DNA from 2 places in the Exiguobacterium artemiae 7-3 genome. Region 2 is predicted to be linked to the other one. Evidence: a T-box and tRNA genes for the amino acid it is inferred to sense, from the RefSeq annotation. Region 2 holds a T-box; the other holds one or more tRNA genes.

Region 1 (15,370 bases), 1.5 Mb from region 2:
ACTTTTCGTAATCCGCCATGATTCTTCCCATGAATATTCCTCTTCGTCAATCAATATCCGCATCAATTCAGGAATCGCAACAACCGGATGCGTATCATTGATATGGATCGCGATTTGATTTCCTAAATGCTTCAGCGACGTATTTCGTTTTTTATGTGACAACAAGATACTTCGGAGTCCTGCCGAGACGAAGAAGTACTGCTGCTTCAGACGTAATACTTTTCCTTCATGTGTCGTATCATCCGGATATAAGAATTCAGAAATCGTCTGAATTGCTTGTTTGTGGCTTAGTAAGTCTTTATAGTTGCCGCGGTGTTGGCTCAACAGTTCATCGTCGTCATACGGTGATTCAGCACTCCACAGACGTAAGTTATTGACGATACCGTTCTGATAACCGACAATCGGCATGTCATAAGGAACAGCACGAACGATTTCTGCCGGTTCGTGATGGACACGATACTTACCGCCTTCGACTTCCTCGAGCCAAACGTTTCCTCCGAATGGAATATCGACCGCTTTGTCTGAACGACGGATTTCCCACATGTTGCCGTTCTTCAGCCAGTTATCCGGAAGTTCGACTTGGTAGCCATCGATGATTTTTTGTTTAAACAGTCCATATTGATAACGGATACCGTTTCCATGCCCCGGTAAGCCGAGTGCTGCGAGTGAATCGAGGAAACAGGCCGCTAAACGACCGAGTCCTCCATTCCCAAGACCCGGTTCCGGTTCTTCTTCCGTCAAATCAGCCAAATCATAGCCGAGTTCTGAAAGACCGCTTCGCACCTCTTCTAGTACATCGAGACTCAACAGGTTATTGTAGAGGAATCGACCAAGCAAAAATTCAAGTGAAAAATAATAGACTTGTTTACTTTTTTTATGGATGTAAGTTTCTTTCGTTCGCATCCAATCCGTTGTGACATATTCCCGCACCATATAGGCTAACGTTTGGTACACATCATTTTCCGTTGCATCATCGAGCGCTTTACCATGCATGGAAATAAACCGTTCATTAAACCTCTTCTTGAACTTCTCTTTGTCTTGGAACATCTAAAAACCCCATTTCCCGTAATCCCATTTAGTCAACAGACGGTGCGATTAAACGATAGAGCGCCAAATATTCATCAGCAGATCGAATCCAGCTAAAGTCTTCTTGCATCGCTGTCTCGATCAGATGTTTGAATACAGGTTTATCATGATACGTCTCGATCGTCCGTTTGATTGCATCAAGGAACTCTTGCGCATTATAATTCGAGAACGAGAAGCCATTTCCCTCTAAAGTGAACTGATTAAATGGTTGGACAGTATCGCGCAAGCCGCCGGTTTCTCGAACGACAGGCAACGAACCGTACTTCATCGAAATCAATTGACTGAGACCACATGGTTCGAAACGTGACGGCATCAAGAACGCATCACTGCCGGCATAAATACGTTGGGCGAGTCCGACATCAAAACCGATGTATGAAGCTACCTTGTCGGGGCGAATCGTTGACGCATGTTGGAACAATCCTTCATACTCCGCTTCCCCTGAACCAAGAATGATGAACTGCGCATCGAGTTCAAACAGGTCAGGCAGGATATGGGCGAGCAAATCGATTCCTTTTTGATCGACAAGACGCGAGACGAAGCCAAATAACGGAACATCCGGATCGACCGGTAGTCCAAGTTCCTGTTGTAAGGCGGCCTTGTTGGCTGCTTTGCCTGCTTCAGCAGTCTGAACATCGTAGTTTTCCACTAAATATTCGTCTGTGTCCGGACTGAACTGTCTGTAATCGATTCCGTTCAAAATTCCGCGGACGTCGACGGCACGGTGTTGCAAGACTGGTTCTAGTGTTTCCCCATAGTATGGATCCATGATTTCATCCCGGTAAGACGGGCTGACAGTCGTAATTTGATTGGCATGGACAAGACCAGCCTTCATATAGTTGACGAGTCCGTTATGGGCAATTCCGTCTGCTGTGAAGTGTTCGTGACTGAGACCAAGCAGATCACCTAGTACTTCTTCCGGGAATACACCTTGATATTGCAGGTTATGGATTGTAAAGACCGTTTTGATTTCCTGATAACGGTTGAGATGCTGATAATGAATCCGTAAGAAAGCCGGTAAGACGCCGGTTTGCCAATCATGACAATGGATAACATCCGGTACTTCCTCTGCATCAACACGCTGAATCATTTCAAGGACCGCTCTTGAGAAGTACGCAAAACGCTCCGCATCGTCATAATGACCATAAATTACGCCATCGCGCTTGAAGTAGTATTCATTGTCGATGAAATAAAACGTCACACCGTCTTGTTTTAGACGCAAGACTGCTCCAAATTGCTGACGCCATCCGACCGGGACGATGAAATCAAATAAAAATTCCATCTCCTGTTTGTATTGTTCTTTAATTTGACCGTAGTTCGGTAAAATAACCGAAACTTCCGCACCCTCTTCAGCAAGCGCTAAAGGGAGCGAGCCGACGACGTCAGCTAGCCCCCCTGTCTTGATGAATGGTGTCGCTTCTGTGGCAGCAAACCATACCTTCATAATGACATCCCCTTTTAAACGATTGTTTGTTTCTTGATGACAATCGGTTCTTCAGCCGTTCCACGGATGACTTGTCCGCGTTTCACTGTTACCTCTTTGTCAAGGATCGCGTATTCAACGACTGCGCCTTCTTCGATGACTGATTTTTGCATGATGATCGAGTTTTTAATACGCGCATGTTTTCCGACTTTGACACCACGGAAGAGGATGCTGTCCGTTGCCGTCCCCTCTAACTTACATCCGTTCGCGACAAGTGAATTCTTGATTGTCGATCCTGGTAAGTAGCGAGTCGGTGGTTCATGCTTGATTTTCGTGTAGACATGCTGGAAGTCATTGATTGCTCCCCATTGTTCGAGTAACAACATGCTTTCACGGTAGTACGAACGAAGGGAATGAATCACTTGCGATGTACCTGTGTACTCATAACCATGGACATGAAGTCGGTTTAATTGAGAACGAATGATGCTTTGCAACAAATCATATTCCCCGCGGCCAATTGCTTCGTCAACGAGACGGACGAACAAGTTTTTTGACAGGACAACTGTTTCCATGTAGAACGTCTCATCCGATGGTTCATATCCACGTGAACCAATTGCCGTCACACGGTTTTGTTCACTGAAACGAATCGGACGGCAGTAGTTACAAGGCAAGTCGCGCTTTGTATAAACGACTGTAATATCAGCATTGGACGCTTTATGTTCACGTAACACATCACGATAATCAACAGCGGATAAAATGTTTGATCCTGAAATCACGACATAGTTCTCTTTACTGCGTAAAAAGAAGTCGCGGTGTAAATGGAAGTTTGATAGATCCCCACGGAATTCATGGGCATCTTGTGATAAAGCCGGCGGGAAGATGTATAATCCGCCGTTTGACCGGTCCAAGTCCCACTCTTTGCCGGATCCAAGATGATCCATCATGGCGCGGTATTTTTCAAGTGTAAAGACACCGATATTCGCAATCTCATTTTGAACCATGTTCGTCAACGTGAAATCGATGAGTCGGTAACGACCTGCGAATGGTACGGCAGCCAAGTTGCGGTGTTCCGTCAATTCTTTAAAGAATCCTTCTTCACCGCTCAGATTGATGACTCCTAATAAATCTGTTTTCATCGGTACTTCCCCCTTATTGGATCGCTTCTTTGATGACTTCGTTTTTTGGAATGATACTGTTCGCTTCGATAACGAAGACTTCGCCGTTCGGTGTTCCGATTGTTGCCCCGTCTTCTACGACGACACCGTCTGCGAGAATCGCCCGGTGAATCGTAACGTCTTTACCGATCTTGACGTTCGGGAAGATGACCGAATCCTTCACAAGTGAACCTTCTGCGACGTCAACGCCGTAAAAGAGAACCGAATGATTGATTTCGCCTTCGATGTGGCATCCTTCGTTGATGATTGAAGTATCAATCGAAGCATTGTTCCCGATATATTGTGGTTGTTGGTTTGGATTGACAGAATGTACTTTCCAAGACGGTTCGTACAAGTCGAACTCCGGATCCGCTGCAAGTAAGTCCATGTTGGCTTCCCAAAGCGATTGGATTGTTCCGACGTCTTTCCAATATCCCTTGAATTTGTAGGCACGAATGTTTAAGTTTTCAAATAACATGTTCGGAATGATATTTTTCCCGAAGTCAAAGCTTGATTCTGCGTCCCCGGCATCTTGAATCAAATGACGTTTCAAGATATCCCAGTTAAAGACGTAAATCCCCATCGAAGCCAGGTTCGATTTCGGATTTTCCGGTTTTTCTTCAAATTCATTGATTCGAAGATCTTCGTCCGTATTCAGGATACCGAAGCGCGGTGCCTCTTCCCAAGGTACTTCTCGAACAGAAATCGTGACGTCTGCTCCCCCTTGACGATGTTCCTCGATCATTTTTTCGTAATCCATCTTGTAGATGTGATCCCCTGACAATACAAGCACATAATCTGGATCGTATTGGTTGATGTAACTCATATTACGGTAGATGGCATTCGCCGTTCCTTCATACCAGTTTTTCCCGTTTTGGGCTTGGTATGGTGGCAGGATCGTTAATCCACCGTTACGGCGGTCAAGATCCCAGGCACTTCCGATTCCAAGATAGCGGTTTAGTTCAAGTGGTTCGTATTGCGTCAAGACTCCTACTGTGTCGATTCCTGAGTTCGTACAGTTGGATAACGGGAAATCGATAATCCGATATTTCCCTCCAAACGCGACCGCTGGTTTTGCAGTGTGTTTCGTAAGTGCTCCTAGACGTTTTCCTTCTCCGCCAGCAAGCAACATCGCGACGACATTCTTTTTAGCCATTTCGTCCCCTCCAGTTTGTGCTCTTTTTTTACATCAATCGTTTGTTCTAATTTATACAGATACTCTTATATACCCACCTTTTCTCTTTTTAATATAACATTCCTGCAAAATAGGTTTATTAAAATACAAATTTCTTAAATTTTTCTACTGTTTTCTCCATAAAACACCGATAATAGGAATGAAATGCCGTTTGAAAGGAGTTTTCATGAGAATCACGACCGGATATGCTTTAGTCTTGGCTTTAGCTTTTAGTTTAGTACTAACACTTTTTTCAGTTCGTAATCAGTTGGATCTTGCCCAGGATTTGTTCAGTTGGGCAGATCAAAAGACGACTGATCGTCCCCTTGCTTCCTATCAACCGATTACTGTCACGTATCAAAAAGAGCGCCTTGAACTCTATGACGGGTTACGTCGAGATGATTTGATGGCAAGTGCTTTACCACCAAAGGTCGAGCAAGCTTTCATCGCGATTGAAGACCGACGATTTTATCAACACGATGGCTATGATATCACCGGTATTTTGCGAGCGTTTACAGAAAATCAGTCCGGTGACAGTAAAGGTCAAGGCGGAAGTACCATCACCCAGCAACTGGCACGAATGACGTATCTTTCCACAGAGAAAACCTATACTAGAAAAATAAAAGAAATTTTAATTGCAATGGAATTGGAACAAAAATATTCTAAAAAAGAGCTTTTAACAGCGTATGTCAATCAAGCCTACTTTGCCAATAATATTTATGGCATTGAGCTCGCAGCGAAATCTTATCTTGGAAAACATGCAAAAGATTTAAGTTGGGCGGAAGTCAGTTATTTGGCTGCGATTCCAAACAATCCGTCCCTTTACAATCCATTACGGTTTCCGAACAATACGAGCAAACGTCAACAACGTATTTTAAAGGCCTTGCAACAGACAGAGGACATCCCAAACAAAGTCTCGAAGCAGTCCGTTAACGTTTCGTTTCATAAGCCGACCATCCGGTATCCCGATTACATCGATGCCAGCGTGTCGGAAGCAATCCGCCAAACAGCTGCTTCAAAAAATTTGAGCGTGTCACAGGCTGAACAGTATTTACATCAGCACGGTGCTGTCATTCAGACGTATCTTGATCCCGCAGAACAGACTCGGGCCAAAAAAGCAATTCAACAACTCCCCCAACCGCTTGAAGGCGCTTACGTCGGAATCGACGGGGAAACACGCGGTGTGACGGCACTTGTCGGCAATAAATCCAATGTGCCGGGTCAGCTCAATCGGGCGGTTCAGTCCTACCGCCAACCCGGATCAACATTGAAACCATTACTTGTTTATGGTCCCTATCTTGAAAAGACGAAAAAAACATTAACGAGCCGATTGGACGGAAGCCCGGTTTGTTTTGACGGGTATTGTCCGCAAAACAGCAGCAACCGGATTCTCGGAAGCGTAACGATTGCCGATGCGATTGCTTACTCCTATAATACACCGGCCTTACGCGCTTTTGCTGTATCGTTCAATGAAGGGTTGAAAACCATCCGACCGTTCCGGTTCAGTCAATGGACCGAGGAAGATAATTCATACAACAGTGCGCTGGGCGGATTGAAATACGGTGTCAGTCCACTCGAATTGACGAATGCCTACACGACGTTCGTCAATGACGGACTCTATAGTCCATCCTCGATGATCCGCACCATCACGACGGATCAAGGCACACTTTACCGGCATTCGATGACAACGGACCGGATCTGGTCAAGTCGAACAAACCAGTTACTGCGCAAAGGGCTCCACAACGTCATGACGTATGGTACAGGACGATTGGGTTATGATCCAACCCCTGCCTATATCGGAGGCAAAACCGGTACGACAAACGAAAATAAAGACATGTGGTTTGTCGGTATAAAAAACCAACACGTCGGGGGAATCTGGCTTGGGGCGGATATTCCCCGTGCCTTCCCGAACGAAGCGAACGGTACATTACAGGTCAGGACGTGGGCTTCGATCGTCCGATGACTTATTTCGGGAACAAGACGGCTTGTCCAAGCGAATTGAACAAACTTAGTCCGACCCAGGTCAGTCCGGCCAGTAACAGGCCCCACGCCAAAAAAAGAAATACGACTAATCCGATGGCTCCTGCAGATGAGGTCATTTTACTGATTTGAAAAACGTAAAAGAAAAAATAGATTAAAAAAGAACTGGCCAGTACGAGACAAACCAACGGAAACGATGTCATGAATGCAAAACTGATGCATCCTCCGATCAACAGGAGGATACTGCCGGGACGTAACATGCTCAAAGTCGTTCCCACCTGTTCTTTGATGAAAAACGCAAACCCAAGCTGATTAATCGTATCTGAAATCAGTTTCAGCGAACTGAAAATCATGAAATAAATGATTAAAAAGCCGAGCCATACGAGTAACTTCGTGTTACGTGCACTAAGTATTTGTAGTAGCTCGTCGTATACCCCGACGTCATTTAACCATGTCAGTGCAAGCTCTGATGTAGCAATCGCAAGAGACGTACTGAACAGCAGGATGCTGATCAGCGGGGCATAACTTAATAAGTAGACGTTCGTCCGCATTTCGAATCTCCATTCATAGAAATTTCATATGTAGCACACAATTACACTAACAAGTATACTATAATAGATTATATCGGTTATTGAGACTAAAGGGGGAAGCAAAAATGGCATTTATTTTAATGGTAGGCGTTAGTCTCGCTTTCTTGACAGCGATTTTCACTGCAGGCTACAACAAAAAACCTGAAGGTAACGAATAAAACAAATCCCCCTGCCCGTATATTCGGGTCAGGGGGATTTGTTGTTTTACAGAAGATTCGCATATCCTTGTTGCCGCAGTGCTTCATAAACGATGATTGCCGCTGTGTTCGAGACATTGAGCGAACGAACAAGATTCGATTGCGGAAGGCGGATACAACGATCCAGATTCTCATCGATGACGTTTAACGGCAATCCTTTCGTTTCGCGTCCGAAAACGAAAAAGTAGTCTTCTTCAACGTTTGACAAATCCACTTGGCTTGGATATTTTTCGCCATACTTCGTGATATAGTAGAACGTCCCATCCGGATGTTTATCCCATAACTCTTCCAACGAATCATGATATCTTACATCAACGAACTCCCAGTAATCAAGACCTGCCCGTTTCAACTGTTTATCATCCGTTGAAAATCCAAGTGGCCGAATTAAATGTAAGACTGAATGCGTCGCTGCGCATGTCCGTGAAATGTTACCTGTATTTTGTGGAATTTCTGGTTGATACATGACGACGTGAATAGCCATATTAATTCTTCTCTCCTAACTCATGCGCAAGCAGCGCTTCTTTATGGGCAATGCCGCTGGCAAAACCCGTCATTTTACCGGTTGTCCCAATAATCCGGTGACATGGATAAATCAAAGCGATGGGATTCCGATTCAAGGCGCCACCGACTGCACGTGCCGCCTTGTCGGAACCAATCATTCGTGCAAGTTGTCCATAACTCGCTGTCTGTCCGAACGGTATCAATTTTAACGCTTCCAAGACACGTTGCTGGAAAGCAGTAACCTCCAGCCGGCAAGGAATGGTATTCAATGCTTCCGGCTGTCCTTGTTCATATGCGTTAAGCGCGTCGGCTAGAAAACCGGGCAACGGTGCCTCATAATAAGCAGCTTCATCAAGATGTTGCTTCAGACGATTCATGTCATGTCCAAAATCGAGATAGACGACTTCCTCTTCTTCCCACCCGATGACCAGCTCGCCAAACGTATATGTCAGTTTTTTATACGGCATGCCCGCTCCCCCATTCCTCAAGCAAACGATTCCCTTCCACTTGAACATCTTCCGCTAAATCAGTCAACAGCCGCCCTTGGATATAGACTTCCGCTTCTTGACCGGCAATCCGACCGATTGCCCAGATGGCAAGGGCTCGCATATCTTCTCGCTGATCGGTTTCAGCCATTACTCGTAAAGCCTCGAGTGCCGTCCGGTCTTGATAATGAACGAGCGCACAGACGGCATTACGTTGAATTGGTTTTTTTCCGCGCCATGCACCCGATAATGAACCAAACCGTGTTTTAAATTCACGATTACTAAGGGAGAGCAACGGAATCAGTAACGGTTTGACCTGTTCCGGATCAGGTTGCAGTTCGCTGTGTTGTGTCGCATGTTTTTTCCGGTTGTATGGACAGACTTGCTGACAGGTATCGCAACCGTATAACCGATTTCCTAAAGCATATCGGAAGTGTTCAGGAATCAGTGTCTTCGTTTGTGTGATGAAGGAGATACACCGTTTTGCATCGATGACACCAGGTTCAATCAGTGCATCCGTCGGACAAGCATCGAGACATTTATTGCACGAACCACACAGTTCTTCTACAGGTTCGTCCGGCGGAAGATAACAATCCGTGATCAGTTCACCGAGATATAGATAAGAACCGTGCTCTTCACTGATGATGGAACAGTTTTTTCCGCTGAATCCAATACCGGCTCGTTCGGCGACCGCACGATCGACCAGTTCTCCCGTATCGACCATCGAACGCGATCGGGCTCCCGGGTTCAGCTCTTGAATTTTTTCTTCCAGCAATGTCAATCGCTGCTTCAGAGCCTGATGGTAGTCCAGTCCCCAAGAAGAACGTCCAAAAATCCCGCGCCGTTCTCCTTCTTTTCCACGCGGAGCATCTTTGAGCTTACTTGGATAAGCGACGGCGATTGCGATAATGGAGACGGCATCATCCAGCAACAGCGTTGGTGTCGTCCGCCGTTCAAGATCAGGCTCTTCAAATCCAGAAGCATACCCTTTTTCTTGTTGTTGAATGAGACGCTGTTTCATCACTAAAAAAGGATCAGCTGTCGTAATACGGAATTCATCAATACCAATCTCTTTGGCATACATCTGCAATTCTTTTTTCAACAATTCCCACTGCATCGTATCTCTCCTTTCGCTTGTTTATCTCCATGCTAAACAAAAAGAGCAAAGTGTCAATTAAAAACGACACGTTGCTCTTTTTAGGTAAGCGGGTGAAGGGAATCGAACCCTCATCATCAGCTTGGAAGGCTGAGGTTTTACCACTAAACTACACCCGCAAGATACCGGTGGTCGGAATCGAACCGACACTCCAAAGGAACACGATTTTGAGTCGTGCGCGTCTACCAGTTCCGCCACACCGGCACAATCTCTTGCATAAACATTAAATTAGGAATTGGAGGCGCCAGTCAGAATCGAACTGACGATAGAGGAGTTGCAGTCCTCTGCCTTACCACTTGGCTATGGCGCCACTCATTGGAGCGGAAGACGGGATTCGAACCCGCGACCCCGACCTTGGCAAGGTCGTATTCTACCACTGAACTACTTCCGCACAAAAGCTGGGCTGGAAGGGATCGAACCTTCGCATGCTGGAATCAAAATCCAGTGCCTTACCACTTGGCCACAGCCCAATAATAAAAGGGCGACTGATGGGAATTGAACCCACGAATGCCGGAATCACAATCCGGTGCGTTAACCACTTCGCCACAACCGCCATAATAATAGAACAGGGGCAGCAGGAATCGAACCCGCGCTGACGGTTTTGGAGACCGTAGTTCTACCGCTAAACTATGCCCCTAAAAGTGGTGGGGGGGGGCGGATTCGAACCGCCGAACCCGAGGGAGCGGATTTACAGTCCGCCGCGTTTAGCCACTTCGCTACCCCCCCACAATGGGAAAATCATCTAAAAATCATATGGTGGCTTTGGACGGAATCGAACCGCCGACACGAGGATTTTCAGTCCTCTGCTCTACCGACTGAGCTACAAAGCCATACTAAAATTTTTCGGTAAATAAAAATGGCGGTCCTGACGGGATTCGAACCCGCGATCTCCTGCGTGACAGGCAGGCATGTTAACCGCTACACCACAGGACCGTATGTAATTGCGGGGGCCGGATTTGAACCGACGACCTTTGGGTTATGAGCCCAACGAGCTACCAGACTGCTCCACCCCGCGCTAATAAAAATGGTGACCCGTACGGGAATCGAACCCGTGATACCGCCGTGAAAGGGCGGTGTCTTAACCGCTTGACCAACGGGCCATCTTGAAATTGAAAATGTTATGGCGGAGAGCAAGGGATTCGAACCCTTGAGACGCTTGTGACGCCTACACGATTTCCAATCGTGCTCCTTCGGCCACTCGGACAGCTCTCCATTGCATGTGGTGAAGAAGTAATATAATGGCTCCGCAAGTAGGATTTGAACCTACGACCTACCGGTTAACAGCCGGTTGCTCTACCACTGAGCTATTGCGGAACGATCGCCTGGCAGCGTCCTATCCTCACAGGGGGAAGCCCCCAACTACTTTCGGCGTTCAAGTGCTTAACTTCCGTGTTCGGCATGGGAACGGGTGTGACCACTTGGCTATCGCCACCAGACATCTATTATCTTAACATTATGTTTCCATAACGTCAAGCACTTTTTTTGAAAGGCTCGCGCCCTCAAAACTGAAGTCATCAACAAGATCATCTGCTAGAACAAGGCCTCGACCGATTAGTATCACTCAGCTCCGCATGTCGCCATGCTTCCACCCGTGACCTATCTACCTCATCGTCTCTGAGGGGTCTTTCTTGATTACTCAAAGGGAAATCTCATCTTGGAGGGGGCTTCATGCTTAGATGCTTTCAGCATTTATCCCGTCCGCACGTAGCTACCCAGCGATGCTCCTGGCGGAACAACTGGTACACCAGCGGTGCGTCCATCCCGGTCCTCTCGTACTAAGGACAGCTCTCCTCAAATTTCCTGCGCCCACGACGGATAGGGACCGAACTGTCTCACGACGTTCTGAACCCAGCTCGCGTACCGCTTTAATGGGCGAACAGCCCAACCCTTGGGACCTACTCCAGCCCCAGGATGCGATGAGCCGACATCGAGGTGCCAAACCTCCCCGTCGATGTGGACTCTTGGGGGAGATCAGCCTGTTATCCCCAGGGTAGCTTTTATCCGTTGAGCGATGGCCCTTCCATGCGGAACCACCGGATCACTAAGCCCGACTTTCGTCCCTGCTCGACTTGTAGGTCTCGCAGTCAAGCTCCCTTCTGCCTTTGCGCTCTACGAATGATTTCCAACCATTCTGAGGGAACCTTTGGGCGCCTCCGTTACTGTTTAGGAGGCGACCGCCCCAGTCAAACTACCCGCCTGACACGGTCCTCCAGCCGGATGACGGCTGCGAGTTAGAGACTCTATGCATGAAGGGCGGTATCCCAAGGGTGACTCCTCCGAAGCTGGCGCTCCGGTCTCGACGTCTCCCGCCTATCCTGTACATCATGCACAAAGCCTCAATATCAGGCTGTAGTAAAGCTCCATGGGGTCTTTCCGTCCTGTCGCGGGTAACCTGCATCTTCACAGGTACTATGATTTCACCGGGTCTCTCGTTGAGACAGTGCCCAAATCGTTACGCCTTTCGTGCGGGTCGGAACTTACCCGACAAGGAATTTCGCTACCTTAGGACCGTTATAGTTACGGCCGCCGTTTACTGGGGCTTCGGTTCAAAGCTTCGCTTGCGCTAACCCATCCCCTTAACCTTCCAGCACCGGGCAGGCGTCAGCCCCTATACGTCATCTTGCGATTTAGCAGAGACCTGTGTTTTTGCTAAACAGTCGTTTGGGCCTATTCACTGCGGCTCTACTTAATGTAGAGCGTCCCTTCTCCCGAAGTTACGGGACCATTTTGCCGAGTTCCTTAACGAGAGTTATCCCGCGCGTCTTAGAATTCTCATCCCGCCTACCTGTGTCGGTTTACGGTACTGGCACCTTCCACCTCACTAGAGGCTTTTCTTGGCAGTGTGAAATCGTGACCTTCGTCCCTACGGGACTCCGCATCGTTCCTCGACTTTGATGCCTGACGGATTTGCCAATCAGACGGTCTCGAAACTTACACATGCACTTCCATCCGCATGCGTCACTATCCTCCTGCGTCCCCCCATTGTTCAAACGGTGGATCGGTGGTACAGGAATATCAACCTGTTATCCATCGCCTACGCCTTTCGGCCTCGGCTTAGGTCCAGACTAACCCTGAGCGGACGAGCCTTCCTCAGGAAACCTTGGGCTTTCGACGGAGGGGATTCTCACCCCTCTTTTCGCTACTCACACCGGCATTCTCACTTCCAAACGCTCCACTGCTCCTTACGGTACAGCTTCACAGCGGTTTGGAACGCTCCCCTACCATTCCTTACGGAATCCGCAGCTTCGGTGGTATGTTTAGCCCCGTTACATTTTCGGCGCGGCGCCACTCGACTAGTGAGCTATTACGCACTCTTTGAATGGTGGCTGCTTCTAAGCCAACATCCTAGCTGTCTAGGCAGCGCCACATCCTTTTCCACTTAACATACACTTTGGGACCTTAGCTGGCGGTCTGGGCTGTTTCCCTCTTGACTACGGATCTTATCACTCGCAGTCTGACTCCCGAGTATAAGTTGCCGGCATTCGGAGTTTAACTGAATTCGGTAACCCTGTGGGGGCCCCTAGTCCAATCAGTGCTCTACCTCCGGAACTCTCAACCTCGAGGCTAGCCCTAAAGCTATTTCGGGGAGAACCAGCTATCTCCAGGTTCGATTGGCATTTCACCGCTACCCACACCTCATCCCCGCACTTTTCAACGTGCGTGGGTTCGGACCTCCAGTCAGTGTTACCTGACCTTCATCCTGGACATGGGTAGATCACCTGGTTTCGGGTCTACGACAACGCACTATGGCGCCCTATTCAGACTCGCTTTCGCTACGGCTCCGCCTCATCAGCTTAACCTCGCGCGCTATCGTAACTCGCCGGTTCATTCTACAAAAGGCACGCCATCACCCATTAACGGGCTCTGACTACTTGTAGGCATACGGTTTCAGGATCTATTTCACTCCCCTTCCGGGGTGCTTTTCACCTTTCCCTCACGGTACTGGTTCACTATCGGTCACTAGGGAGTATTTAGCCTTGGGAGATGGTCCTCCCGGATTCCGACGGGGTTTCACGTGTCCCGCCGTACTCAGGATCCACTCTGGAGGGAAAACAGTTTCAGCTACAGGGCTGTCACCTTCTTCGGCCGACCTTTCCAGGTCGTTCACCTACTGTCTTCCTTTTTGACTCCGTATAGAGTGTCCTACAACCCCGGAGAGCATGCTCTCCGGTTTGGGCTGTTCCCGTTTCGCTCGCCGCTACTCAGGGAATCGCATTTGCTTTCTCTTCCTCCGGGTACTTAGATGTTTCAGTTCCCCGGGTCTGCCTCACGCTACACTATGTATTCATGTAACATGTCCCATCCCATTACGGATGGTGGGTTCCCCCATTCGGAAATCCTCGGATCAAAGCATACTTACTGCTCCCCGAAGCATATCGCTGTTCGTCGCGTCCTTCATCGGCTCCTAGTGCCAAGGCATCCACCGTACGCCCTTCATACCTTGATCTAGCATTTTGGTATTCTAAGAACACACGTCTAATGACATGGTTATAAAAAGTTTGATGTCTTGTTGATGTCTTCAGTTTTCAAGGTGCGAGTGTCTCTATCGAGACTAGAGAGACGAGCTCTCAAAACTGAACGATGGGCATGTCCCGTAAGGGACGTTTTCCTTAGAAAGGAGGTGATCCAGCCGCACCTTCCGATACGGCTACCTTGTTACGACTTCACCCCAATCATCTACCCCACCTTCGACGGCTGGCTCCTTGCGGTTACCTCACCGGCTTCGGGTGTTGCAAACTCTCGTGGTGTGACGGGCGGTGTGTACAAGACCCGGGAACGTATTCACCGCAGTATGCTGACCTGCGATTACTAGCGATTCCGACTTCATGCAGGCGAGTTGCAGCCTGCAATCCGAACTGGGAACGGCTTTCTGGGATTGGCTCCACCTCGCGGTCTCGCTGCCCTTTGTACCGTCCATTGTAGCACGTGTGTAGCCCAACTCATAAGGGGCATGATGATTTGACGTCATCCCCACCTTCCTCCGGTTTGTCACCGGCAGTCTCCCTAGAGTGCCCAACTAAATGCTGGCAACTAAGGATAGGGGTTGCGCTCGTTGCGGGACTTAACCCAACATCTCACGACACGAGCTGACGACAACCATGCACCACCTGTCACCCTTGCCCCCGAAGGGAAAACTTGATCTCTCAAGCGGTCAAGGGGATGTCAAGAGTTGGTAAGGTTCTTCGCGTTGCTTCGAATTAAACCACATGCTCCACCGCTTGTGCGGGTCCCCGTCAATTCCTTTGAGTTTCAGCCTTGCGGCCGTACTCCCCAGGCGGAGTGCTTAATGCGTTAGCTTCAGCACTGAGGGGCGGAAACCCCCCAACACCTAGCACTCATCGTTTACGGCGTGGACTACCAGGGTATCTAATCCTGTTTGCTCCCCACGCTTTCGCGCCTCAGCGTCAGTTACAGACCAAAGAGTCGCCTTCGCCACTGGTGTTCCTCCACATCTCTACGCATTTCACCGCTACACATGGAATTCCACTCTTCTCTTCTGTACTCAAGCCTTCCAGTTTCCAATGACCCTCCCCGGTTGAGCCGGGGGCTTTCACATCAGACTTAAAAGGCCGCCTGCGCGCGCTTTACGCCCAATAATTCCGGACAACGCTTGCCACCTACGTATT
Region 2 (15,370 bases):
CGATATGTTAGAACGGACAAATCAGATTAGTCGTGTATTACAAGAATCAGGAATCGATGTTGCATTGATTACGTCAAAAGCGAGTGTATTTTATTTTTCAGGTGTCTATGCGGAACCGCATGAACGTGTGATGGCTGTCATCGTAGACGCTAACGGAAAACGTGCCCTCTTCTGCCCTGCGCTCGAAGCCAACATCGTCGCTGCAAGTCCATGGGACGGCGAAGTCATTACGTATGCGGACCATGAACATCCATTTGATAAAATCAGTGAAGCGCTTCAAACGTTTTCGATCTCCAATAACCGAATCGGGATTGAAGGCGAACATATGACTTTCAGCCGGTTCAAAGAGCTAGAAGCCCGTCAAGAAAATGCGGCAATTCTTGATATCGGTCAACCCTTGCAAGCACTACGCCTGAAAAAAGACGCTCAAGAGATTACGATTCTCCGCGAAGCAGCAACCTTAGCTGACGAAGCAATCGAAATCGGTAAACAGGCAATTCGTCCTGGTGTCACGGAAATGGAAGTCATTTCAACAATCGAGTTCGAAATGAAAAAGAAAGGCGTCCGTGAGATGTCGTTCGATACATTGGTTTTATTCGGAGCAAACAGTGCAGACCCGCATGGTGTGCCGGGTGACCGAGTCATTCAAGAAGGCGATTTTGTCCTGTTTGACCTTGGTGTCGTTTGGAAAGGATATTGTTCAGACATTACCCGGACGTTCGTTTATGGCGAAGCCAGTGAAGAACAACAAACCATTTACCAAACGGTTCTTCAAGCACTCGAAGCAGCTACAGAAGCCAGCCAAGTCGGCGTGACTCTTGGTACATTAGATCAAGCTGCCCGGAACGTGATTGAACAAGCCGGTTACGGTGACTATTTCACCCATCGTGTCGGACACGGTCTCGGAATCGATGTCCATGAATTCCCGTCACTCGCATCGAACAACCTGCTGACAGCGGAGTCCGGAATCGTGTATACGCTCGAGCCAGGTATCTATGTTCCAAACATCGGCGGTGTTCGAATTGAAGATGACATTCATTTAACCGAGAGCGGACCGGAAGCACTGACCCGTTATCCGAAGCATCTTCAGTCATTGCCTGTAACAGCAGTACAGTAAACTAAATCAGAATCAAAAAAATGAAAAACAGGGGGACGGAATTTCAATTCCGTCCCCCTGTTATCTATACAACCAAATCCAACTGTTAATTATTCTTCGGAACCATCACGGACGGGATTGATGTACAACGTTGACCCCGCCGGTCACATCAAGAATCGCCCCTGTAATCAGACTGGATTCTTCCGCTACTAAAAACGAAATCGTCCGCGCGATATCTTCTCCGACACCAGTCCGTCCGACCGGTGTCTGTTCATCCGCCGTCGCCTGTTCAATCCGTTTGGACTTATTGTCACCCACAATATTACCCGGATTGACCATGTTTACCGTGATACCGTATTCTGCCTCTTCAAGCGCTACACTTTTTGTCAAACTGACCATGCCGCTTTTCGCCGCCGCGAATGCAGCCCGCTCCACCCAACCAGGTGCAGATGCACTCTCCGGAAAACCGTATGTAATGATACGTCCGTATTGTTGCTTGCGCATGATTGGAAGAATCTTTCGTAATAACCAAAAACTAGCTGTCAGGTTACCGGTCACTACTTCATTCCATTCTTCATCTGAATAGTCGACAAGCGATTTCCGTTCGAAGATATACGGTCCCGCATTCAAAATCAACGCGTCGATCCGACCGTGGGCAGTCATCGACTGCTCAACTGCCTCCATCAGCTGATTTTGCTCTGTCACGTCCGCTTTAATCAAATGGAGACGTTCATGAAAAAACGTCGGTTCTGAACGGTGAAGAGCCGTTACGTGCCAACCTTCCTCGAGCAAACGACGGGTCACCATCTCACCGAGTCCTTTTGTTCCTGCTGTAATTAATGCGTGCCTCATCTTGGCATCGCCTCCTTTCATCTCTTTCCATCTTACGGGTTCCGCTGGCGAAGAACAATTTTAAAATCTCCTTAAATGTTCCTCACCTTCTATTTAAGGGAATGGTACAATAAGGGTGTAAAATCAGATGAATACGAAGGGATGGATATAAGATGGCAATCGTATATCATAACATTTTAGTAGCAGTCGACGGATCAAAAGAGGCAGAGCGTGCTTTTGAAACAGCGATTGACGTCTCACTTCGAAATAATGCCAAACTCGTCATTGCTCATGTCATCGATACACGGACTTTTGCAACTGTCGAAGCCTACGATCGGACGATTACCGAACGCGCCGAATCATATGCGAAAGAACTGCTCGATGATTACGTCAAGACAGCTCAGGAGCGTGGTGTCAAGGATGTTGAAGTCGCTATTGAATACGGTTCCCCGAAAGTAACCATCGCCAAAAAACTTGCACCCAACCATAATGTTGATTTGATTATCTGTGGTGCAACCGGTTTAAATGCTGTCGAACGTTTCTTTATCGGTAGTGTCTCCGAAAGTATTACACGTTATGCAAAATGTGATGTCTTGATTGTCCGTCTTTAATTGAACTCATTTCTGCACTGCTTCTTTCAAGAGGCAGTGCTTTTTTAGACAAAAAAAAATCAATCGCACCGATGTACGATTGATTGAAATGACTTATTTGAATTTAACAGTGACGTTACGACGACCCCAGTTAAATGCTTCGGCACGTGAGTAGTAGAGAATATCCATCTTCTTACCTTTGATGGCACCGCCTGTATCTGCTGCTGTATACGTCCCTTTTAATTTTCCTTTGTAATACACTTTAACCGTTGAACGAAGCGGAATCACACGTGGATCAACTGCTACGACTTTCTTTTTAGAACTCTTGATGTTCCAACCGATTGCCGTTAAGTTACCGCTACCTGGATCGTACGGTGTATATGCTGTTGCACTTACATTTGTGATCGTTTTCCAACCACCTGTTGATTGTTTTTTCGATCCGCTTGATGTGACGACTTTAGAATAACGGGCACTGAGGTAAGCCGTTTTTCCTTTGTAACTGACTTTATACCAGTTTCCTGTTTTTGCTTTGTACGGTAGTGTTTGATTCTTATATAGAAGACCGAGTTTCTTAGACGCTGTTGTGGCTTTTTGGCGAACAATAAGACTATCGACCGACGACTTGACATTTTTTTTAGTTGCAGCTTCCGCTTGAAGACCTGCAAACGAACTGAGTGCTAACAAGACTGCTAAAACACTAGCGATTATTCGTTTCATCATCATGTAATCTCTCCTCCATAATTGTCCCTGTTTTGTAACTTACATTAATATACATGACAAAATGGAGCTGTGCCGTTACATATAGACCACAAAAAGATGACGCGATTGTTACTTTTATATTACAAAAGACTCATTTTTATCGGTTTCAAACCGTTTTTACGACAATAATCGGTTTAACTTTCGTTTTTACGTTTTTTATATGACAAACCTTGTAACAAACGTTTTTATTACGAGAAATAAACTCATCTGTTTTCACTCCGTTGAGATGATTTTCTTCAAACAAAAAACGTCTGAACACAACTTTCGTTGTGATCCAGACGTTTGATAAAAAAGATTCCCATTACGCGTTTTGTTCAACCAATCCACCGATACGAACCGTATCACGGGCAATCATCAATTCTTCATTCGTCGGAATGATGATGACTTTGACCGGTGAATGCGGATAGTTGATGAACAATTCTTCTCCGCGTGCGCCGTTATTGAGTGAAGGATCCCAATAAACGCCCATGAACTCAAGACCGCGTAAGACACGCTCACGAATCGAATCCGAGTTTTCACCGACACCTGCTGTGAAGATGATGGCATCAACACCGTTCATCTCCGCTGCATACTGACCAATGTAGCCATGAATCCGGTTAGCGAAAATTCGGAGTGCCATCTCTGAACGGTGGTTTCCTTCTGTCGCTGCAGATTCAACATCACGTAAATCACTTGAAAGACCAGAGAGACCGTAGATTCCTGATTCTTTATTCATGACATTCAGGACATCTTCTGCTGTTTTTCCTGTCTTCTCCATTAAGAAGGGAATCAAAGCCGGATCAAGCGAACCAGACCGTGTACCCATTGTAATTCCTTCGAGTGGCGTGAAGCCCATCGTCGTATCAAGTGATTCTCCACCTGCAACAGCTGCGATTGACGCTCCACTGCCGAGGTGACATGAAATCAGACGTAAGTCTTGTAACGGACGACCTAACAATTCAGAAGCACGTTCTGTTACATATTTATGGCTTGTCCCGTGGAAACCGTATTTCCGAATTCCGTACTCTGTGTAGTATTCGTACGGAAGACTGTAAAGGAAGTTTTCTTCCGGCATCGTTTGGTGGAAAGCCGTATCAAAAACAGCGACTTGCGGGACTTCTGGTAAAATCGCCTGGAACGCACGAATTCCGATCAAGTTTGGCGGAATGTGTAACGGACCGAGCTCCGTGTATGATTCGATGTCTTGCATGACTTCTTCTGTAATGACAACCGAGTCCGCATATTTTTCTTTACCGTGTAACACACGATGTCCGACACCTTTGATCTCGTCATATGATGAGATGATGCCGAATTCCATGAGTTTCTCAAGTGATAATTCAACTGCTTCTTTATGTGTCGCAAGTGGAAGAACATCTGTGAACTTCTGTCCTTCGCCATATTTAATCGTAAAGATCGCATCGTCTTTTCCGACGCGTTCTACTAAACCAACTGCAATCATCGTTTCATTCGGCATCTCAAGTAATTGGAACTTCAGTGACGAACTACCGGCGTTTACTGCCATAATCTTTGCCATGATTTTTTCCCCTTTTCCATTCAAATCGATCGACATTCACATCTGTATGAGTCTTGCTCTTTTTCTGTTCTACACTAGAATAGTCAAATTAACGATAGATTTCAATCACTTTGCGTATTTCATTTTAATTCTGTGTTAATCCATTCATCAATCTGTTTCACCATTCCGCCGAAGGCACGGGCATCGGTAAACGATGGCAACTCGGCTAGCAATGCTTGTTTTGGCATCGTCATACCCGCCAGGTGGTTCCGGACAATCAAATAACTTTTAGCTGCTTGTTCCTGCTTAAACATCGTCAACGGTAACTGGAGGATTCCGACGACATGGGCTTTCGTTTCGAAATATTGTTTAAGTTTGCCTTCTGTATCATGTTGAAATAATCCGTTTGGAATGACGAACACACCAAACCCACCCGGTTTAACATAGTTCATCGCTTGTTCAATCAACAAGAAGTGGCTGTAACTCATCCCTTCATCCCGTTTTAAAACGTAGGTTTTCGAGACTTCTTCGTCCGGATAATAGCCAATCGGCAAGTCCGCCATCGCTAAATCGACCGGATCCAGCAAGAGAGGACGCAAGGCATCCTGATGCGTGTAGTTGATCGGATAATCCATTAATTCCGAAACGGACGCCGATAGTCGAATTAACGTTTCATCGACCTCAACTGCTTCGGCAACTGTATCTTTTGGAAGTTGACTGAGGACAGCATGTAACATACCACCTGTTCCACTGCCAAGATCCAGCAGACGGACATCCTCCTTCTTGATTAATTTCCCGATTAAATAACCCGCAAACAATGCAACGCTGTCCGGTGTCGGCAAGTGATTTGGCTGTGCTTGTTTCATTCCTTCAAGGATTGCGAGTGAAACGGCTTTCCGGACGGTTTCCGGTTCTACGTTTTCCGTATGCCGTTCATTCAAACGATCGATGACTTCCGTCAGACCTTCCAGGTACGGCATGTCTAAATCGTGTTCTAATTTACGTGTTTGATGTGTCAATTCTTTATATAATTTTTCTAACGATTCCATGTGTCTTCCATCCTTTCAAAACGAAACGGCCCCCGCACTTCTTGGGAGCCGTTTTTTCTCATTACCTTCATTGTAGCGGTTTTACACCGTTTGTAAACTATTCTTACTTCGTCGCTTTTGCTCCTTTAGCAGCAGCAAGCGCTGAATCAAAGTCAACTTCGTTCGTTGACTCTTCTAAATATTCCGCGTAGACGACTTTATTCGCTGCATCGATGACGAATACTGAACGAGCCAGTAAACGAAGTTCTTCGATTGCGACTCCGTACTGTGTTCCGAATGAAAGATCACGGTGATCTGACAGCGTCACGACGTTGTCAAGTCCACTCGCCGCACACCAGCGACGTTGTGCAAACGGTAAGTCGTTTGAAATCGTCAAGACCGTCACATCTTCAATCGCCGCTGCCTCTTCGTTGAATTTACGTGTTTGGGCATCACAGACACCTGTATCGATTGACGGGACGACGCTGATGATCCGGACCCCTTCATACGTATCGCGTGTCACCGGTGAAAGATCGTTTGCTAATACTTCAAAATCCGGTGCCTCTTGTCCGATTTCAACAGGTGTTCCGATTAACGTGATTGCGTTCCCTTTAAATGTTGCCATGTAAATTCCCCATTTCCCAATAGATTCATATGTCGTTTTCCATTCTACTATAAAAATGCTACCGCGATAACACAAGATTTCTGCCCGCACTTTGAGCTAGCAGTACCGGTTTTTGTCAAAGACGGGTATAATAAAAGAGTTCATGAAACGCTTTCAAGGGGGAATTGACCATGGCTCGAAACAATGTCTACCTGTATTACCGTAACAAACAAAGACACGAGACGCAGGTACGTAAACTGATTGAAGTAGGAAATCGGTATGGATTGAATGTCGTCCAGGATCACAAACAGGCTAACATCATTGTCTCCATTGGCGGAGATGGCGCCTTCCTTCAAGCAGCCCGCTTTACGGGATTCCGGGAAGATGCCATTTATGTCGGGTTTGCCGAAGGACCGAACTCATTTTATTGTGACTTCGATATCAATGATCTCTCTTCGGTTGAAGCCATCTTCAAGGAAACCGGAAGCCGTGCTTCTGAAGGCGAAATTGAAGTCCGTCGCTATCCGCTTCTCGAAGCTTCGATTAACGGTGGACCAGGCATGCTGTGTCTGAACGAATGTTCCGTTAAGTCGAGCATCATCAAGTCGCTGGCAATTGAAGTTTACATCGATGGGTTCCTGTTTGAGACATTCCGCGGGGACGGTATGGTCATCTCGACACCGACCGGCTCCACTGCCTACAATAAATCATTGTCAGGTGCAATCGTCGATCCATTGATCCATTGTCTTCAAGTCAGTGAGATTGCCTCCGTCAACAACAACCGTTACCGGACACTCGGATCGGCATTCCTCTTGAATCGCGGCCGTAAGTTGTCTTTACGCATCATTGAAGATGGCAACGACTATCCGATCATCGGAATGGATAATGAAGCCCTCAGTTTAAAACGGACAGATTCCGTCGATATTCAATTATCGGAAAAAGAACTCAAGACAGTTAAATTAACGAATAATACATTTTGGCATAAAATCCAACGTTCTTTCTTATAAAACAAAAAAACTGCCAATCGGCAGTTTTTTTGTTTTACTTCATGACTGGTGTTGCTTCAAAAACGGTTTTCCCTGCTTGAACGGTTTCAAGCAGCCGGTTGGTTAAGACAGCTTCCCCACGTAACGTATAAAAATCCTGTTCAAAGATCACGAAGTCCGCATCGTATCCCGGAAGCAACATGCCTTTTCGTCCATGTGTATCCGTCGCGATATGCGGATTTTTCGTGAACAACAGCAAGGCTTCATACATCGACAACACTTCATTCGCCTTATTGATAGTACCCGCCGTTCCAGTTGTCGCAGCATACAACGCCCGCCGGACATCCGGACTTGAAATCGGGGCATCGGACCCACCACAGAGAAGCGCCCCTGTATCAGCAAGTGATTTTAGTCGATACGCCCAATCCAGCCGGTTCAAACCAAGACGGTCTTGCGCAAAATCGGCATCATCAAGCAAGAAGACCGGTTGTACATCGATCAAGACCGGCAATTTACGAATTCGTGCCAATAGTTCCGGACGTACGACGGTTGCGTGGATGATTCGGTCCCGTGTCCCTTTCGGAGCCGGATATTTTTCAAGGACGGCTACGAAACGTTCGATCGCCAAATCACCGATGACATGTGCTGCCACCGTAAAGCCGTAACTCCGGGCCCGTTTGACGAGTTGCTCGAGTTGTTCCGGCGAATGGACTTCGATGCCGCGTGTCGTCGCGTCATCTGAATATCCTCTGCCGAGCAATGCTGTCCGTCCACCGAGAGCTCCGTCAACGAACAGTTTCATCGCCCCGGTCGACAGCGTCGACGGCAGGACAGGATTCATCTGAATAAGCTGATCGATAACTAAATGATGAACAAGCAGATGGGCATGGAATCCCGTTTCTTCCGTCACTTCACTGTACGCTTGCAAGACTTCGGCTAAATCGCCGTGATAGGCCAAATCTTCCGTATGGGCGGCAACGATCCCATGACGGTGCAAATCTTTAATGGCTGACCGCAATGAGGATTTATTCCGCTCGACTGATCCCGACTGTAACGCATACAACGGTTCAATCGCCGCATCATAAAGGAATCCGTCCGCTTCTCCCGATTCGAGCAATCCGATTTTCCCGCCTTCGACGACGGTTGACGCTTTGTACCCCAATTGTTTGAACAAAACATCATTAACGAGTACGGTATGCCGATCCGTCCGCTTCAATAAAGCCGGTTCTGTCGGGAAAAGCTGATTTAACCACGCTTTCGTCGGTGCCCGGTCAAGCTTCGTTTCATCGTATCCTTCCGCCACATGTAGCCCATTGATGGCTTCTGCCTCAGTAAACGCTTTTCCCAATTCCGCTAACGTCGTATAACGCGACGCATCAACCCGCCCGATGGCTTCGCCGTATCCGATCAAATGAATATGAGCGTCGGTGAAAGCCGGATAAACGGCTTTCCCGTTTAAATCAACGATTGACTGAATCCGTCTTCCAAACCGCCGGCGTAACTTACCCTCTTCGCCCATTGCAATGATCCGTTCTCCTTCAATGAACATCGCCGAATGAATATCTGTTTCGTGCGTCATTGTTCGAATGATTCCGTTTACGTACAGTTTCCCCATCTCAATCGCTCCCTTTTTTACAAAAACAGGGTGACCTGGACGGCCACCCTGAATTGTCAGTGATGATTATGCATGCATCGTTTCCGGTTGACCACATGCTTTTCGAATACGTTCAATCGAGTCAGGCTCAAACTGTTCCAGCACTTGTTCACCTAACGTGATCGTCCGTTCATAGTCTCCGGCCAGGAACTTCGTCTCAGCAATCGTCAACGACATATGTATCTCATTATCCTGTCGGCGGAATCGATTTGCGTATTGAACGAGTCGTTCTGCATAAGTGACTTCGAATACTACTTTATCTATCCGTTCTTGCAATGTTTTAAACGTCCCGTTGACATCTTCACTCTGGGAAACGATGTAATGAACGTTAAACGGTAACTCTTCCAACCGCGTCTCAAGCATCTGTAATGAACGACTTGATGCCTGTAAGGCTTCTTCGACGTCTGCCGGAATTTTAGGAAGACCAAGTCGTTTTAAGCGCAAGCGGATGGTCGATAACAGTTGTCGCCATTCGGTAACACGTTGACGGACTTCTGTTTCTTCCTTCCGTAACGCCTGCAACTCAACGGCGAATCTTTCATATTGAATCATCAACTGTTCTTCCAGGCGAACAGCATCCCGCATTTGATCTTCGAGCATACTGAAGGGAATGATCCGGCTCGCGATGGATTCATCCAAATCCTTCGCGGCTCCAAACAACATTTCTTCATCGCGTTGAATCGATTCGTAATGTTCACCCAAATCTGCTGAAATCTCATAATTTTCCCGCAGCATACTGAACTCCTGTGCCAATTGATGGACCTTTTCGCGCATCCGTAATGCTTTTTGCTTCAACGATTGATTTTCTTTTTTCACATGGTGCCGGGCATCGACTTCACGGCGGAACGTATCGTACATTTGGTCGATGTCTGAAGCGAGCTGTTGCACCTGCTCTTCAAGTCCGGTAATTTCAAGGAATTCGAGCTTCTTGACGAGACTCAAGCGTTGTTCTTCAAATCGCTTAATGTCGGATTGCATGCCGAGTGGTTCAAGCGGATACCCATCCAGTGTCATCTCTTTATAACCAGCTCCGAGCTGGTCAATCCGCTGTCTGAGTTCATGAGCGAGCGTCTTCCACTGCTGTGGAATCACTTCGACGAGTTGACGTGTTTCTTCTACTTTTGTTTCAAGTAACAAACTTGTCTCATAGGCTTTCGTCACTTCACCCGCTTCTTCAAAGGCAACCATCTCAATCCGCAACTGGTCAATCTGTTCCGCCTGTTCTTCCAATTTAGGTAACGCAGGTCCGAATGACGTCGCCTGCAACAATAACGATTTACGAATTTGACTGGAGTTTGTTTCGCCTTGTGCCTTAAGCTCCGCCAAGACCGATTGATTTGTCTTGAACGTCGACATGTCTACCAGCATCTCATCAATTAATCCTTCGAGTTCGGCAATTAATTGTTCTGTTACTTCCAGATCATTTTTAACCGCAACAAACCGGTAACGATCCAGCCCTTCTTCCGCTCGATATAATGTCTCATCGATTTGTGCGACGTGGACTGTCACTAATTCCTCCCATGCCTGATGCCAGGAAGTGAATTTCGTCTCCGTCTCACCCGCCATTGGGAGTTCCTTCAGTTCTTGCAACTCCTTCGGAATCGACGCGCTGATGATTCCTTGTTTCCGAAGATCAAGTTCATCGATTTTCGTATAATATTTTTTCCGACTGATCATGCTAAACAGCATGACGAGTAATACGATGACGATGACACCAATCACCCATGCCCACATTTGCTACGACCTCCACCCTATCAAGCGACTTTATATTTTGAGAAATTCGCTTTAATCTTATCCTTATAATAGTATAGCGCAACCGATTTGCATAGATTTACTCGGGCTTTTACTAATTTCTTCCGAATTTTTAACCGGGTTTCTTGAAATCAATTGTTTGTCAGTCGTGTGAAAACCCGATAAGATGATTAAAATATGATTTTTCAGGAGGAATTCTACATGTTTGAGACAACGACTTATGATGGTGACCGGACAAAACAATACGAGATGCTGAATAAACAGCTTGATGCGTTACTGACTGGGGAAACCAATCAGATTGCCAACCTTTCGAATGCAAGTGCATTACTCGGTCAATTTCTCGACCGGACGAACTGGGTCGGGTTCTATTTAATGGATCCGGAACAAAACGAATTAGTCCTCGGTCCATTTCAAGGGTTGCCGGCGTGTGTCCGGATTCCGCTCGGACGAGGAGTTTGCGGAACAGCAGCTCAGGATCAAACAACACAGCTCGTAATGGATGTTCATGCATTCCCGGGGCATATCGCCTGTGACGCGGCAACTAATTCGGAAATCGTCGTGCCGTTGATCAAAAACGGAAAAACGATTGGTGTCCTCGACATCGACAGTCCGGAACTCAATCGGTTCGACGAGACAGACCAAGCCGGTCTCGAAGCGTTCACCGAAATTCTTCTTCGCCATATTTGATTGACAGCAGGAATCAGCAGACGTATACTTGTAAAAGTGCAGAAATGATAACGATAGCGGTCAAATCGCTTACGTATCACATTTCATGACTCGGCTTTTGCCGGAGGGGCATCGTGTAACTTTGCTATCAAGCGAGGGTGCCACATCATGAAATGGGCGTAACGTGGGTTTGATGGCGTTATTATTTTTATGCAAATAATAACGAACACTAAGGAGGAGTCTTATTATGGCTCGCTATACAGGTCCAGCTTGGAAACTTTCACGTCGTCTCGGTATCTCACTTACTGAAACTGGAAAAGAAATCGCAAAACGTCCGTACGCTCCAGGACAACACGGTAACAGCCGTCGCAAAATGTCTGAGTACGGTCTTCAACTTCAAGCGAAGCAAACGCTTCGTCACATGTACGGAGTAAACGAACGCCAATTCAACCGTATCTTCAACGATGCTGGCAAAATGCCTGGTATCCACGGCGAGAACTTCATGTTCTTACTTGAAGCACGTCTTGACAACGTCGTTTACCGTATGGGTATGGCTCGTACACGTCGTGCTGCTCGTCAGCTCGTCAACCACGGTCACATCCAAGTTGAAGGTGCTCGCGTCGACATCCCGTCGTTCCGCGTGAAACCAGGTCAAACGATCTCAGTTCGCGAAAAATCGAAGAACTTTGTCGTTATCAAAGAAGCACTCGAAGTTGCTCCAGCAACTAAAGACTTCGTTACTTTTGATGCTGAGAAGCTCGAAGGAACGTTCGTCCGTCTTCCAGAGCGTTCTGAATTGAACGATCAAATCCAAGAACAACTCGTTGTTGAGTACTACTCACGTTAATCAGTTGTTTCAAGCATCCACTCCGGTGGGTGCTTTTTTTATGTTTCCCTTTTTCATGTTTTGTGTTAACCTTTATTTTATATTGGTTAACACATAACGAAGAGGACGTGTCATAACATGAAAACAAAAGATCTTACATTTATCGCTTTAGGTGCTGCCATCATTTCTGCGGTCAGTCTGTTGCCGCAACTTCAACTCGTCGGACCTGTTCCGATCACACTTCAAATGCTCGCCATCATGACGGTTAGTGCCATTCTCGGTGCCAAACGCGGTGGACTGGCTGTCCTGATTTTCTTACTGCTTGCCGCTGCCGGACTTCCTTTACTTGGTGGAAAAGGAGGATTGGCTCCGTTTGTTGGTCCGACCGCCGGTTATCTGATTGCCTTCCCGATTGCTGGTTTCTTCATCGGTCTCGTCGCTGAAAAGACCCGTCGTTTCGTTCCGCTGTTCATCGGGATGCTCGTATTTGGGCTCGGGCTCGTCTATCTGCTCGGCACATTCGGTTTAATGGCCGTCTTGCATCTATCATTCCTCGATGCCCTGACGATCAATATTCCGTTTATTCTCGGAGATGTCCTAAAAGCGTTGCTCGCAACAACGATTGCCGTTCGTCTGCTTCCCCTTCGCTTGTTCCGTGTCGCTTAAACCAAAAACAACGCTGACGAAATCGTCAGCGTTGTTTTTTTATTCACTTCAAGCGTGCTCGAGCACAAAGTATTTCTTTTTCCCACGACGGATGATTGTGAAATCACCAATCGCATCCTGGCGTGTAATCTCTTTCGTTAATTCCTGTTCCCGTTCTCCATTGATGTAAATCGCACCGTTCGTCACATCTTCACGGGCTTGACGTTTTGACGGGCTGATTTTGGCTTCGACAAGGATATCGACCAAATTCGTTGCCTCTCCCAATGTAAAGCGTGGCATTCCTTTAAAAGCATCGGCAATATCTTCCGCTTTCAACGATTTGATTTCACCGCTGAAAAGTGCCTTTGTAATTCGCTCTGATTGTTCGAGTGCCTCTGCGCCATGAACTAGAACTGTCATCTCTTCTGCCAACCGGCGTTGCGCGACTCGTTTTTCAGGTGCCGTCTCGACTTCCCGTTGAAGAGCGTTGATTTCGTCAGGTGTCAGGAACGTAAAGTATTTCAAGAACTTGATGACATCAAGATCGTCGACGTTAAACCAGAACTGGTAAAACTCGTACGGCGTCGTTTTATCAGCATCGAGCCAAACTGCTCCACCGGCCGTTTTCCCGAATTTTTGACCATCGGATTTCGTGACGAGCGGCACTGTAATCCCGAAAGCTTTTTGATCGTGACCGACGCGGCGGATTAATTCCATTCCCGCCGTGATGTTCCCCCACTGGTCACTTCCGCCGACCTGCAGACGGCACCCTTCATTTTCGTACAGCTTCAAGAAATCAAACGATTGAAGCAACATGTAAGAAAACTCTGTGAACGAAATCCCGTTTTGGAGGCGTGAGTCCACTGAATCTTTCGCCAACATGTAGCTGATCGGGAAATGTTTTCCGATGTCGCGCAAGAAATCAATGATCGTCAAATCCTTTGTCCAGTCGAGATTGTTCGCAATCGTGACCGGATTTTCACCATCAAGCGGTAAAAAGCGTGACAATTGCCCTTTAATCCGGTTCGCGAATTCTTCGACGATATCCGATGTGTTCAAAGAGCGTTCTGTCGAGCGGCCACTCGGGTCACCAATCATCCCAGTTGCTCCTCCGACTAAACCAATCGCATGATGCCCTGCTTGTTGGAATCGTTTTAACACAAGAATCGGCAATAAATGTCCGATGTGGAGTGAATCTGCCGTTGGGTCAAAACCTGTGTAAAGCGTCGTCGGGCTAGCAAGTAATTCCTTAATTCCTTCTTCGTCCGTCATTTGGCTGATCAATCCGCGAAACTCTAAATCTTCAAGTAACGTCATCTGTCTTCCCCCTAAAAATAGTCTAAAAAAAAACCGTCCCCTCGTCTGAACGAAGGGACGGAATATTCCGTGGTACCACCCTAATTGCATGAATTTCATGCCACTTAGATTGCTGATAACGGGGCAATCCGCTTGATTTCTCAAGAAGCTCCTGGAAGCGTAATTCATGAAGCGCTATGTCCTAGTTCGCAGCACCACTAGATCTCTGATACAGGGAGCGGTTCATTACTTTTTTCCAATCACAGCTGATTCTACTATACATTTGATGAAGATGTTTCCATGATACGTTGAAGCAGAATCGACTGTCAAGCCATTTTCTAATACTTCAATTATGGTATAATACGTCTATCTGTGATTTAATGTTAATTTACACCCAAGTTTAAGATGTAAAGGAGATCATTTATGCGCGAGAACTGGTTCAAGTTTTGGAATCACCCCCGGACGAAAGCCGTTCGGCACTGGTCAAATATCACATACGACGTATCTTGGAATATCATTTTATTCCTCATTATAGGGGTCTTGTTGGTCGGTAGTTTTTCTGTCGGGGCAGCAGGCGGCTATTTTGCTTCGCTCGTCAAAGATACAAAAGCACCGAAACTGGCAGAAATGAAGCAGCAAGTAAACAGTTATGCCATTACGAGTGAAATTTATTGGGGGAGTGGCGAGAAGCTGACTAATATTGCGACGGACGAAGAACGTCAACCCGTTAATATTAAAGAAATTTCCCCTTATTTACTCGATGCCGTGTTATCGACAGAGGACGTTGATTTTTATGAACATGATGGTATTGTTCCAAAAGCAACGCTACGCGCCGTTCTTCAAGAACTGACGAATTCTTCGTCACGTACAGGCGGAAGTACCTTAACACAACAGCTGATTAAAAATCAGATTCTGACGAATGAAGTCTCGTTTGAACGGAAGGCTAAAGAAATCATTCTGGCTCTGCGTCTTGAAAATGCGATGACAAAAGACGAAATTCTTCAAGCTTATCTGAACGTCGTGTCGTTCGGACGAAATTCACTCGGACGAAATATCGCCGGAATCGAAGCTGCGTCACGTGGTGTCTTTAACAAACCTGCCAAAAAACTGACGTTACCACAAGCTGCTTTCCTCGCCGGTATTCC

Evidence for each region. The T-box of region 2 lies ahead of tyrS (tyrosine--tRNA ligase). A T-box ahead of a tRNA ligase gene usually reads a tRNA of that ligase, here a tRNA-Tyr.
Region 1: it encodes a tRNA-Tyr, which carries the amino acid that the T-box ahead of tyrS (tyrosine--tRNA ligase) is inferred to sense. The anticodon was not compared.

What each region holds. Positions count from the first base shown of each region.
Region 1 covers NZ_KK211190.1:2,341,837-2,357,206, forward strand. The annotation lists gene P402_RS0113125 (glycogen/starch/alpha-glucan phosphorylase) at 1-1,047, opposite strand, end outside; gene glgA (glycogen synthase GlgA) at 1,076-2,527, opposite strand; gene glgD (glucose-1-phosphate adenylyltransferase subunit GlgD) at 2,542-3,642, opposite strand; gene P402_RS0113140 (glucose-1-phosphate adenylyltransferase) at 3,656-4,816, opposite strand; gene P402_RS0113145 (transglycosylase domain-containing protein) at 5,022-6,797, shown strand; gene P402_RS0113150 (DUF5366 family protein) at 6,799-7,365, opposite strand; gene trmL (tRNA (uridine(34)/cytosine(34)/5-carboxymethylaminomethyluridine(34)-2'-O)-methyltransferase TrmL) at 7,609-8,082, opposite strand; gene P402_RS0113165 (methylated-DNA--[protein]-cysteine S-methyltransferase) at 8,084-8,569, opposite strand; gene queG (tRNA epoxyqueuosine(34) reductase QueG) at 8,559-9,704, opposite strand; tRNA gene P402_RS0113175 (tRNA-Gly) at 9,792-9,862, opposite strand; tRNA gene P402_RS0113180 (tRNA-Leu) at 9,867-9,947, opposite strand; tRNA gene P402_RS0113185 (tRNA-Cys) at 9,980-10,053, opposite strand; tRNA gene P402_RS0113190 (tRNA-Gly) at 10,060-10,134, opposite strand; tRNA gene P402_RS0113195 (tRNA-Gln) at 10,142-10,213, opposite strand; tRNA gene P402_RS0113200 (tRNA-His) at 10,224-10,296, opposite strand; tRNA gene P402_RS0113205 (tRNA-Trp) at 10,310-10,380, opposite strand; tRNA gene P402_RS0113210 (tRNA-Tyr) at 10,386-10,469, opposite strand; tRNA gene P402_RS0113215 (tRNA-Phe) at 10,498-10,573, opposite strand; tRNA gene P402_RS0113220 (tRNA-Asp) at 10,601-10,676, opposite strand; tRNA gene P402_RS0113225 (tRNA-Met) at 10,685-10,758, opposite strand; tRNA gene P402_RS0113230 (tRNA-Glu) at 10,769-10,843, opposite strand; tRNA gene P402_RS0113235 (tRNA-Ser) at 10,865-10,955, opposite strand; tRNA gene P402_RS0113240 (tRNA-Asn) at 10,983-11,057, opposite strand; rRNA gene rrf (5S ribosomal RNA) at 11,064-11,179, opposite strand; rRNA gene P402_RS0113250 (23S ribosomal RNA) at 11,275-14,190, opposite strand; rRNA gene P402_RS0113255 (16S ribosomal RNA) at 14,358-15,370, opposite strand, start outside.
Region 2 covers NZ_KK211190.1:821,633-837,002, reverse strand. The annotation lists gene P402_RS0105185 (M24 family metallopeptidase) at 5-1,117, shown strand; gene P402_RS0105180 (SDR family oxidoreductase) at 1,223-1,948, opposite strand; gene P402_RS0105175 (universal stress protein) at 2,101-2,538, shown strand; gene P402_RS0105170 (3D domain-containing protein) at 2,632-3,237, opposite strand; gene P402_RS0105165 (acetate kinase) at 3,578-4,789, opposite strand; gene P402_RS0105160 (class I SAM-dependent methyltransferase) at 4,909-5,817, opposite strand; gene tpx (thiol peroxidase) at 5,921-6,427, opposite strand; gene P402_RS0105150 (NAD kinase) at 6,592-7,407, shown strand; gene P402_RS0105145 (amidohydrolase) at 7,442-9,001, opposite strand; gene ezrA (septation ring formation regulator EzrA) at 9,068-10,774, opposite strand; gene P402_RS0105135 (GAF domain-containing protein) at 10,994-11,479, shown strand; gene rpsD (30S ribosomal protein S4) at 11,706-12,305, shown strand; gene P402_RS0105125 (biotin transporter BioY) at 12,423-12,950, shown strand; gene tyrS (tyrosine--tRNA ligase) at 12,999-14,246, opposite strand; T-box leader at 14,297-14,498, opposite strand; gene P402_RS16255 (transglycosylase domain-containing protein) at 14,649-15,370, shown strand, end outside.